One region of the Pseudomonas morbosilactucae genome, then DNA from elsewhere that is predicted to be linked to it. Evidence: riboswitches for the same ligand, from Rfam matches in the RefSeq annotation. Region 1 holds a riboswitch; each other region holds the start of a gene.
The links. Region 1 has a riboswitch for cobalamin ahead of cobO (cob(I)yrinic acid a,c-diamide adenosyltransferase). Riboswitches for the same ligand answer to the same signal wherever they lie in the genome.
Positions count from the first base shown of each region.

Region 1 (3,267 bases):
AGCCTCGTCACGGGCGACGGCGATCCGCACCCCCTCCAGCAACGGCTCGGCTGGCTGCACCTGGGGCGCGGCAAAGGCCACGGCCGGCGGCAGGGCCACTTCGCAACTGCTGGCCAGGGCTTGCGCCGCGGCGTCCAAACGCACGTCCAGATCATTCAGCTCGCTGGCCTGCACCAGGCCCAGATGCCGGCTCGGCAATTCGATCCCGATCTCCCGGGACAACGCGCCATACCAACGCAGCCCTTCGGTCAAGCTGCCTTCGAGCAACTGCGCGTGACGCAGGGTGCCGACCCGGTTGGCCAGCACTCCGGCAAACGGCAAATCGGGCTGATAACGGGCCAACCCCAACGCCAGGGCACCGAACGTCTGGGCCATGGCCGTGCCATCGATCACCCCCAGCACCGGCACGCCAAAGTGCCGGGCCAGATCGGCGCTGGACGGCGTACCGTCGAACAGCCCCATGACCCCTTCGATCAGGATCAGATCGGCCTCGCCCGCGGCGTCCCACAACAGACGCCGGCTCTCCTGCTCGCCGACCATCCACATGTCCAGCTGATAAACCGGTGCGCCACTGGCGCGCTCAAGGATCATCGGGTCAAGAAAGTCCGGGCCGCACTTGAACACCCGCACCTTGCGCCCTTGGTTACGGTGCAAGCGCGCCAGGGCAGCGGTCACGGTGGTCTTGCCCTGGCCGGAGGCCGGTGCGGCGATCAACACCGCCGGGCAATGACGAACTTCACTCATGCTGGGACGCTCACAGTTCAACCCCTTTCTGCGCCTTGATGCCGGCCTGGAAGGCGTGCTTGACCACGCCCATTTCGGTGACGGTATCGGCCAGTTCGATCATCTCCGGCTTGGCACCACGGCCGGTTACCACTACATGCTGCATGGGCGGACGGGCCTGCAAGTCGCTGAGCACCTGATCCAGGTCGAGGTAACCGTGCTTGAGGGCGATGTTCAATTCGTCGAGCACCACCAGGCCGATGGCCGGGTTGCGCAGCAACTCGCGGGACACAGCCCACGCGGCCTCGGCGGCAGCGATATCACGCTGGCGATCCTGGGTCTCCCAAGTAAAGCCTTCGCCCATCACATGGAAGCGCACTTGCTCGGGAAAACGCCGGAAGAACAACTCCTCGCCGGTGCTGTTGCGGCCTTTGATGAACTGCACCACGCCGCATTGCATGCCGTGGCCCATGGAACGCGCGAGCATGCCGAAAGCCGAGCTGCTCTTGCCTTTGCCATTGCCGGTCAACACCAGCAGCAAACCGCACTCGTTGGGCGAGTTGGCGATGCGTTCGTCGATCACGGCTTTTTTGCGCAACATCCGCGCCACATGGCGTTCGTCACGATCGGGGGATTCAGTCATGGGGCAGCTCTCCGTTGGGGCTGGATAACGGGGGGCAGGAAAAAAGGGTATAGAAGGCGCAAGCCTGGCATCGCCCACCGTGATGCCGTTGGATGGATCAGGCCGGTCTCCGGGCTCATGAGGGGCATCACTGCCGGACCGCGCGCCTTCCCGCATCGATCTCGACACAGTGGCATCAGGCGCAGTCTTGACTCATTTACCGTTGCGGGGGCAGCGCCGGAATCGTCGCCCGTTCCACTGGAGGAACGTGCACTCACCGGCTTCCCTGTTTCACTCTGTCGACCGTGGGCCACAGAGCACCTGAAACAAGTCGCGAAGGTTAGAGGGTTGGGGGTGGAGCGTCAATTAAAGCCGGCCGTCGGCGACACGTGGAGAACACCACAGATCAATAAAATGACGCCAATCTTGTGCCACACTGGAAGCAGTGATATCAAATAGCCATAACGGCAAAAAACCCAGACCAATCACAAACAATAAGGGTGAGTTCGATGCAAGGCATGACCATCAGCAATCCACGACTGGAATTCCTGCGCCCCCTGCTGGAGCGCTGGTTCGATTGCATTGACCGCTACAACGCGGTGCGCGGCGATAACGAAACACCGTACTGGTTCGACGAACACGCCAACCTGGGCCTGCTGTCTGCCGCAGCCTGGATGGCGGAAATGGTCACCCTGGAACAGACCCAGAGCAAAAAACAGCAGGAAGACGGCGATCGCAACAGCCGCGCCGACCTCTACATTGCCAGCCAGGACGAGCGCGTCTACATCCAGGCCACCCAGCGCTGGCCACGGGTCAACAACCTCAACCTGACCCAAGCCTTGCTGGACGCCACCAGCGCCGCAAAAAGCATCAGCTACGCCAGCGACCTGCGGCTTGGCTGCCTGTTTGTCGCCCCGCAAAAGGCCCAGCACAGCGCCACCCCGGAAGAACTCCAGGACATGGTCGACGACCTGCAGAAGGAACACAGTTGCGCCGTTGCCTGGTACTTCCCTTACGCCTACCGCAAGCTGCGCAACGAGGCCGGCAACTACCACCCAGGTATCGCCGTACTGTTCAAAGAGGCCCGCTGAACGGTTTGAACCATCGGTAAGCGCTGTTCCTCTATGACTAGACACCCCCTCGTGTACGCATAGGGAAACCCGCATGTTCAAGCCCAACACCTTTCTATTGATCGCTGTCGCCACAGGCCTGGCCGCCTGCGGCGAAACAGCGCGCCTGCAGGTCAGCGACGGTACCGGCCCCACGCCAACCTTGCCCGAGCCGAACAAAACCCTGATCCCGACATTGAACATCGCCCCGGCGATCGGCTGGCCCCAGGGCGCCAAGCCGATCGCGGCGCCCGGCACCCAGGTCTCCGCCTTTGCCGAAGGCCTGGACCACCCGCGCTGGCTCTATGTGCTGCCCAACGGTGACGTGCTGGTGGCGGAAACCAATGCGCCGTCCAAACCCGATGACAGCAAGGGCATTCGCGGCTGGGTCATGGGCAAGGTCATGGGCCGCGCGGGTGCCGCAGTGCCCAGCGCCAACCGCATCACCCTGCTGCGCGACCAGGATCACGACGGCGTGGCGGAAACCCGTACGGTATTGATCGATCAGCTCAACTCACCATTTGGCATGACCCTGGTGGGCAACGACCTGTATGTGGCCGACACCGATCGACTGCTGCGCTTTCCCTACCGAACGGGCGATACCCAAATCAGCGTCGCGCCGACCAAGGTCGTCGACTTGCCCGGCGGCACGTTGAACCACCACTGGACCAAAAACGTCATTGCCAGCAAAGACGGGAGCAAGCTGTACGTCACGGTGGGCTCCAACAGCAACGTTGGCGAAAACGGCTTGGACCAGGAACAGGGCCGCGCGGCCATCTGGGAAGTGGACCGCGCCAGCGGCCAGCAACGGAT
Region 1 is NZ_JALQCX010000011.1:298,071-301,337, forward strand. It holds gene M1B35_RS07975 (cobyrinic acid a,c-diamide synthase CobB) at 1-744, opposite strand, end outside; gene cobO (cob(I)yrinic acid a,c-diamide adenosyltransferase) at 755-1,366, opposite strand; cobalamin riboswitch at 1,450-1,685, opposite strand; gene M1B35_RS07985 (hypothetical protein) at 1,855-2,436, shown strand; gene M1B35_RS07990 (PQQ-dependent sugar dehydrogenase) at 2,510-3,267, shown strand, end outside.

Region 2 (3,267 bases), on a different contig from region 1:
AGCAGGTGCATGGCTTAAACGCTGAGGGCAGCGCGCAGTTGCGCTTCAAGCAGGGCCGCGTCCAGTTCCTGGCCAATCAGCACCAGGCGTGTGGTACGGGCCTCATCGGCGCCCCATTGACGGTCGAAGTGTTTGTCAAAACGGGTGCCCACGCCCTGAATCAGCAAACGCATCGGCTTGTTGGGGATGGCGGCAAAGCCCTTGACCCGCAGGATGCCGTGCTTGACCACCAGTTGGGTCAGGGCGTCCAGCAGCAGGCTTTCTTCGGCCTGGGGCAGTTCGATGGAGATGGAGTCGAAGGCGTCGTGATCGTGGTCATCGTGATCGTCACCGTCGTGGTGGTGATCGTGGTGGCTGTGACGGCTATCGATGTGTTCTTCGGAGCCGGCACCCAGGCCCAGCAACACGTCCAGGGGCAGGCGGCCACTGCTGGCTTCGATGACTTTCACCGCCGGCGGCAGTTCTTCAGCGACTTCCAGGCGCACTTTGGCCAGGTCTTCAGGGCTGATCAGGTCGGCCTTGTTGAGGATCACCAGGTCGGCGCTGGACAGTTGGTCGGCGAACAGCTCGTGCAACGGCGATTCGTGGTCCAGGTTGGGGTCGAGCTTGCGCTGGGCGTCCACTTGGTCCGGGAACGCGGCGAAGGTGCCGGCGGCCACGGCCGGGCTGTCGACCACGGTAATCACCGCATCGACGGTGCAGGCGCTGCGGATTTCCGGCCACTGGAAGGCTTGCACCAAAGGCTTGGGCAGGGCCAGGCCGCTGGTTTCGATCAGGATGTGGTCGAGGTCGCCACGGCGTGCCACCAGCTCACGCATCACCGGGAAGAACTCTTCCTGCACGGTGCAGCACAGGCAGCCGTTGGCCAGTTCATAAACACGGCCATTAGCCTCTTCTTCGGTGCAGCCGATGGAGCACTGTTTGAGGATTTCGCCGTCGATGCCCAGCTCGCCGAACTCGTTGACGATCACCGCGATGCGTCGGCCCTGGGCGTTGTCCAGCATGTGCCGCAGCAAGGTGGTTTTACCTGAGCCGAGAAAGCCGGTGACGATGGTGACGGGAAGTTTGGCCAGTGTTTTCATCGGATGCCCTTTGGCAAGGTGGCGGGCATACGGGACGAGGGCCGCAGCGCCTGGCGCGCGGACGATTTCGCCACCGGATCACCCCGCCCGGTTGTAGTGAGAATCTGTGTCGAGGCAGGTCTCCTGGCTGACGGTGTGCCGGTCGTTCGACCGGCGGCCCCTGCGCCTTCCCGCACGCATGCCGGGAGGCAGCGGGCAGTGGCCGTGCAGAAGCGGAACCGTTCACAGTTGCGGGGGCAGCCGCGGCATTGACCGCGTTCCCGTCTTAGCTTCGGCATGCCGAAGAACCTCGAAGGCGCAAGGCTACGCAGAGCGCGGGGGCCGGTCAATGCGCAATGTGACGAGAGTGGCAACAGCCCCGGCCCAGGCCATTGCGGGTGCCTGGGGCGCTGCACGGTGCCAGTGAGAACGGTTGCCAATTGACGCCCACTCCCCGCCCATGCTCTCCTACACAACTTGTTACGGGTGCCCTTCACAGGGTGAAACGGGAAACCGGTGAATCACGTGCTTTACTCAAAGCCTTGACCAGTCCGGTGCTGCCCCCGCAACGGTAAGCGAGCGAAGTGTCAAATCCACTGTGCCACGGCATGGGAAGGAGACACTTGTCGGCCAGGCGCAAGCCCGACCCCTCGTGAGCCCGGAGACCGGCCCGCTGCACACATAAATAACAAACCCGCGGTGGGCGGGCGCTGTTAAAACCCTGCGGGCCTGCTCGCGGGGTTTTCTTGCGCACGTTGCACCCACTGCCAGACCAGAGGGAAGCGCCATGTCGATCATCAGCAGCACCAGCCATTCCGCCAGCACCACCCACACCCTGAGCCAACGCTTGGTCGCCGCCATCGGCGCGTCGATCCTCGGCGCCTGCCTGGTGTACTTCGCCGGTTTCTCGCACATCGAAGCGGTGCACAACGCCGCTCACGATACCCGTCACAGCGCCGCGTTCCCTTGCCACTGAGACCTGCCCCGATGATCAAGCGCATTGCCCAAACCGCCGGTTTCAGCGGGCTTCTGGCCGCCCTGCTGCTGACCCTGCTGCAAAGTTTCTGGGTCGCCCCGCTGATTCTGCAGGCGGAAACCTACGAGAACGCCCCTGCCGCCGAAGTCCATGAGCACGCCGACGGCGCCATGGCCGCCCACAGCCACGACGCCGAAGCCTGGGAGCCGGAAGACGGCTGGCAACGCGTCCTGTCCACCACCGGCGGTAACCTGGTGGTCGCCGTGGGCTTCGCCCTGATGCTCGCCGGCCTGTACACCCTGCGTGCACCGAACCGCACCTCCCAAGGCCTGCTGTGGGGCCTGGCCGGCTACGCCACCTTCTGCCTGGCGCCGACCCTGGGCCTGCCGCCGGAGCTGCCGGGCACTGCCGCCGCCGATCTGGCACAACGGCAAATCTGGTGGGTCGGCACTGCGGCGTCCACCGCCGTGGGCATCGCCTTGCTGGTGTTCGCCCAGAACTGGCTGCTGAAGGTGCTGGGCGCGGCCATTCTGGCAGTGCCCCATGTGATTGGCGCGCCACAGCCGGAAGTGCACTCGATGCTTGCACCGCAAGCCCTGGAAGCCCAGTTCAAGATCGCTTCGCAATTGACCAATGCCCTGTTCTGGCTGGCCCTGGGCCTGATCAGCGCCTGGTTGTTCCGACGCAAGAGTGACGGTCAATACTCGGCATGATCGACCTGCGCGCGGCGCCGTCCCTGGTGGTCGGCCTGGGCTGCCAGAAAGGCTGCCCGGCAAGCACGCTGCGCGCCCTGCTCGACCAGGCCTTGCAAGCCCATCGCCTTGACCTGCGGCAGGTCAAGGCGCTGGCCAGCATCGACTTGAAGCGTGAGGAGCCCGGCCTGCTGGAATTGGCCGCACAACTGAACCTGCCCCTGACCTGTTTCAGCAGCACTGAGCTGGCCCGCTACGCCCAGCAATTGAGCCACCGCTCGCAGATCGCTTTCGAACGCACCGGCTGTTACGGCGTGGCCGAAAGTGCAGCCCTAGCCCTGGCTGAACAACTGAGCAACGGACCGGCCACCCTGCTGATCTCGCGACAAAAATACGCCCAGGCCACCCTGGCATTGGCCGGCTGCGCGTAAAATCCCCGACAATCCCCGTTTCCGATCATGAGCGATCTTCATCTGCGGGCTCGTGTTGACCATTTTTCACAGGAGAAGGCCATGACCGTCTACTTTATCGGCGCCGG
Region 2 is NZ_JALQCX010000043.1:12,076-15,342, reverse strand. It holds gene cobN (cobaltochelatase subunit CobN) at 1-11, opposite strand, end outside; gene cobW (cobalamin biosynthesis protein CobW) at 15-1,082, opposite strand; cobalamin riboswitch at 1,179-1,389, opposite strand; cobalamin riboswitch at 1,529-1,749, shown strand; gene M1B35_RS22460 (CbtB domain-containing protein) at 1,849-2,037, shown strand; gene M1B35_RS22455 (CbtA family protein) at 2,049-2,750, shown strand; gene M1B35_RS22450 (cobalamin biosynthesis protein) at 2,747-3,160, shown strand; gene cobM (precorrin-4 C(11)-methyltransferase) at 3,242-3,267, shown strand, end outside.
Region 2: it holds a riboswitch for cobalamin, as region 1 does, so the genes downstream of both, cobW (cobalamin biosynthesis protein CobW) here and cobO (cob(I)yrinic acid a,c-diamide adenosyltransferase) in region 1, are expected to answer to the same signal.

Region 3 (3,267 bases), on a different contig from region 1:
TTCATCGATGGGGTCCAGCACGTGGCCGGCGTCCCAGAGTTTGTTGGCCAGGACCTGCAGCACCACCTGCAGGTCGATGTGGGTTTCGCCGATGCTCACCGCTGCCAGGACTCCCAGCAGCAACACCAGGCTGACCCACAGGCCGTGCCCGAGCAGCGGCGCGCATGCCCGGGCGACGCCGAGGGCACTCATGGTTGCGACTGGAGGCGCTGGCTGGCCTGGGCCAGGGCGTCGATGCCGTCGAACAGGCGCAGGCTGGCCTGCATGGCATGGGCGTCAATGATCAGAATGCGGTCGTGCTTGACCGCCTCCATATTGCGGGTCACCGGGTCGTTCTTGAGGAATTGCAGCTTCTTCTGGTAGTCATCGGCCGGAAAGCGGCGGCGGTCCATGCGGGCGATGATCAGGAAGGTCGGGTTGGCCTTGGCGATGGTTTCCCAGCCGACAGTGGGCCATTCCTCGTCGGATTCGATGACATTGCGCATGCCCAGGGTGTTGAGCATGAAGTCGGGAATGCCCTTGCGCCCGGCCACGTAGGGGTCGATATCGAGGTCGGCGCTGGAGAACCAGAACACCGCGGAGGGCGCCTGGCCCTGAGTCGGTGCCGCTTTGGCCACGGCGGCGGCGAGGCGGGCCTTGAGCTGCCCCACCAGTTGTTCGCCGCGCGCTTGCACGTCGAAGATCTGCGCCAGTTGCTCGATGCTCTTGTACAGGCTGTCGATGCGGAAGGTTTCCAGGCGCGTGCCGTCGGCGCCGCTGAGGTTGTCCTTGCCTTCGCAGTCCGACGGCATCAGGTACACCGGGATCTTCAGTTCTTCAAACTGCTCCCGGGTGCCGACCACGCCTTGGGCGCCGACCATCCATTCGAACTGCACCGCCACCAGGCCGGGGCGCTTGCCGATCACCGACTCGAAGCTCGGATCGTTGTCCGCCAGGCGCTCCACGGCGTCGTTCTGCGCCTTGAACTCGGGCAGCACGTCGTTGAACCACAGGGAGGTGCCGGCCAGTTTCGAACCCAAGCCCAAGGCGTAGAGCATCTCGGTGCCGGACTGGCCGATGGTCACGGCGCGGGCCGGGGCCTGGTTGAAGGTCAGGCGGGCGCCGCAGTTTTCCACGGTCAAGGGGTACTGGGTCGCCGGGGCGGCGAGGGCCAGGGAGCTGAAGCCGGCAGCGGCCAGCAGGGTGGCAAGGCGGGGCAGGGACATGAAAGGCGATCTCCATTCGAACGCGTGCACAGGCGGAGCGCACAGGTTTGGAAAACACATCCCACGCCGCGGGCGAAAAAAAGCCCGGGTACAGCGGATCGAGTCGTTGCAGACCGGCCGACGGATGTCCTTCCCGGACACCCCGCCGGTTAGTTGATGACGCTGGCCGGCAGGTCTCCTGACTGGCGCGTCATCACCTGGCTCCAGCCTTCCCGGGGTGACCCAGTGGCATGCTTCGGGAGCAGGCTCGGCGCCTACAGTTGCGGGGGCAGTTCCGTTTCAGCGCTCGCTTGGAGGCTGACGGATTCCCTATTATTTCCTTGCGGAAACCGGCGGGCAGCATGGTAAAGGATAGGCAGACGTCAGACCACGCTTGTTTTTGGCCAGCGGCGGCTGCGCTGCCGCACGGCTGAGTAAAAGGCGTTGAGAATCGCTACGAATTGCCACTGAAATGTTATAGAGTAACCGCCGTTTGCCCCTGGCCGCTCCGGCGGGGCGTCTTAATCCACCCTCTGCGTTGCGAAACCCCCATGACACACGCTGCTGTCCCTCACTCCGGCACCGCTGCCGGCCGCCTGCTTTCCATTGATGCATTGCGCGGGCTGGTGATCGTTTTCATGCTGCTTGACCATGTCCGCGAAACCTTTTTCCTGCATCGCCAGGTGATCGACCCCATGGATGTCACCAGCACCGAGCCGTCGCTGTTTTTTAGCCGGACCCTGGCCCACCTGTGTGCGCCGGTGTTTGTCTTGCTCACGGGGCTGTCGGCGTATCTGTTCGGTGAGAAGTACGCGGGCAAGGCGGATGTCTGCGCCTTTCTGTTCAAGCGCGGCCTGTTCCTGGTGCTGCTGGAAATCACGTTGGTGAACTTTGCCTGGACCTTCCAGCTACCGCCCACGGTGATCTACCTGCAAGTGATCTGGGCCATCGGTCTGAGCATGCTGGCCCTGTCGGCCATGGTCTGGCTGCCCCGGGCGCTGTTGCTGGTGCTGAGTGTGGGGATCATTGCCGGGCACAACCTGCTGGACGGCCTGCACTTTCCCCTGGAGTCGGCCCTGCATGTGCCGTGGGCGGTGTTGCATGACCGCGGTTGGATCGAGTTTTCCGACACCTTGCGCCTGCGCACGTCCTACCCGGTGCTGCCGTGGATCGGCGTGATCGGCCTGGGTTATGCCCTGGGCCCGTGGTTTGCTCGCGGGGCGGACGCGGCCCTGCGTCAACGGCGTTTGTGGCTGTGCGGTGTGGCCGGCCTGCTGGGCTTTGTCGCCCTGCGCCTGGTCAACGGCTACGGCGAGAAGCCCATGGCCCAGGCGGACAGCGCGATGCAGACGCTGATGGGCTTCTTCAACATCACCAAGTACCCGCCGTCCTTGCTGTTCATCACCCTGACCCTGAGCGTCGGCCTGTTGCTGTTGCTGTGGTTCGAGCGGCGCCAGGGCAGTGCCTGGATGCGGCCGCTGACGGTGTTCGGGTCGGCACCGATGTTCTTCTACCTGCTGCACCTGTATGTGCTCAAGGTCCTGTACTTGCTGAGCGTGGCGCTGTTCGGCCTGAACCAGGGCCAGTACTTCGGCTTCGACGGCATCTGGGCCGTGTGGCTGGTGTCGGCCTTGCTGGCGGTGGCGCTGTACCCGCCGGTGCGCTGGTTCTCGGCGTTGAAGGCACGACGCCGGGACATCGCCTGGTTGAAGTACCTGTAGCCCCTGACCGCCCATCGCCCTTTGGGGTGCTGGGCGGTTTTTTTTGTCGACCGAGGCAATGCTCGCTTGAACGGACCAGTGCAACTCTTTACTGTATATAAACCCAGTACCGAGAATCGTCATGCAGCTGATCGACAAGTTGAGCATCCTCGCCGACGCGGCCAAATACGACGCCTCCTGCGCCAGCAGCGGTGCGCCAAAACGCAGCTCCGCCGGCCAGTCCGGGCTGGGCTCGACCAATGGCATGGGCATCTGCCACAGCTACACGCCAGACGGTCGTTGCGTCTCACTGCTGAAGATCCTGCTCACCAACTTCTGCCTCTACGACTGCCAATACTGCGTCAACCGTCGTTCCAGCGACG
Region 3 is NZ_JALQCX010000022.1:37,955-41,221, reverse strand. It holds partial or broken gene M1B35_RS13325 (FecCD family ABC transporter permease) at 1-192, opposite strand, end outside; gene M1B35_RS13320 (ABC transporter substrate-binding protein) at 189-1,205, opposite strand; cobalamin riboswitch at 1,357-1,554, opposite strand; gene M1B35_RS13315 (acetyltransferase domain-containing protein) at 1,736-2,905, shown strand; gene M1B35_RS13310 (putative DNA modification/repair radical SAM protein) at 3,027-3,267, shown strand, end outside.
Region 3: it holds a riboswitch for cobalamin, as region 1 does, so the genes downstream of both, M1B35_RS13320 (ABC transporter substrate-binding protein) here and cobO (cob(I)yrinic acid a,c-diamide adenosyltransferase) in region 1, are expected to answer to the same signal.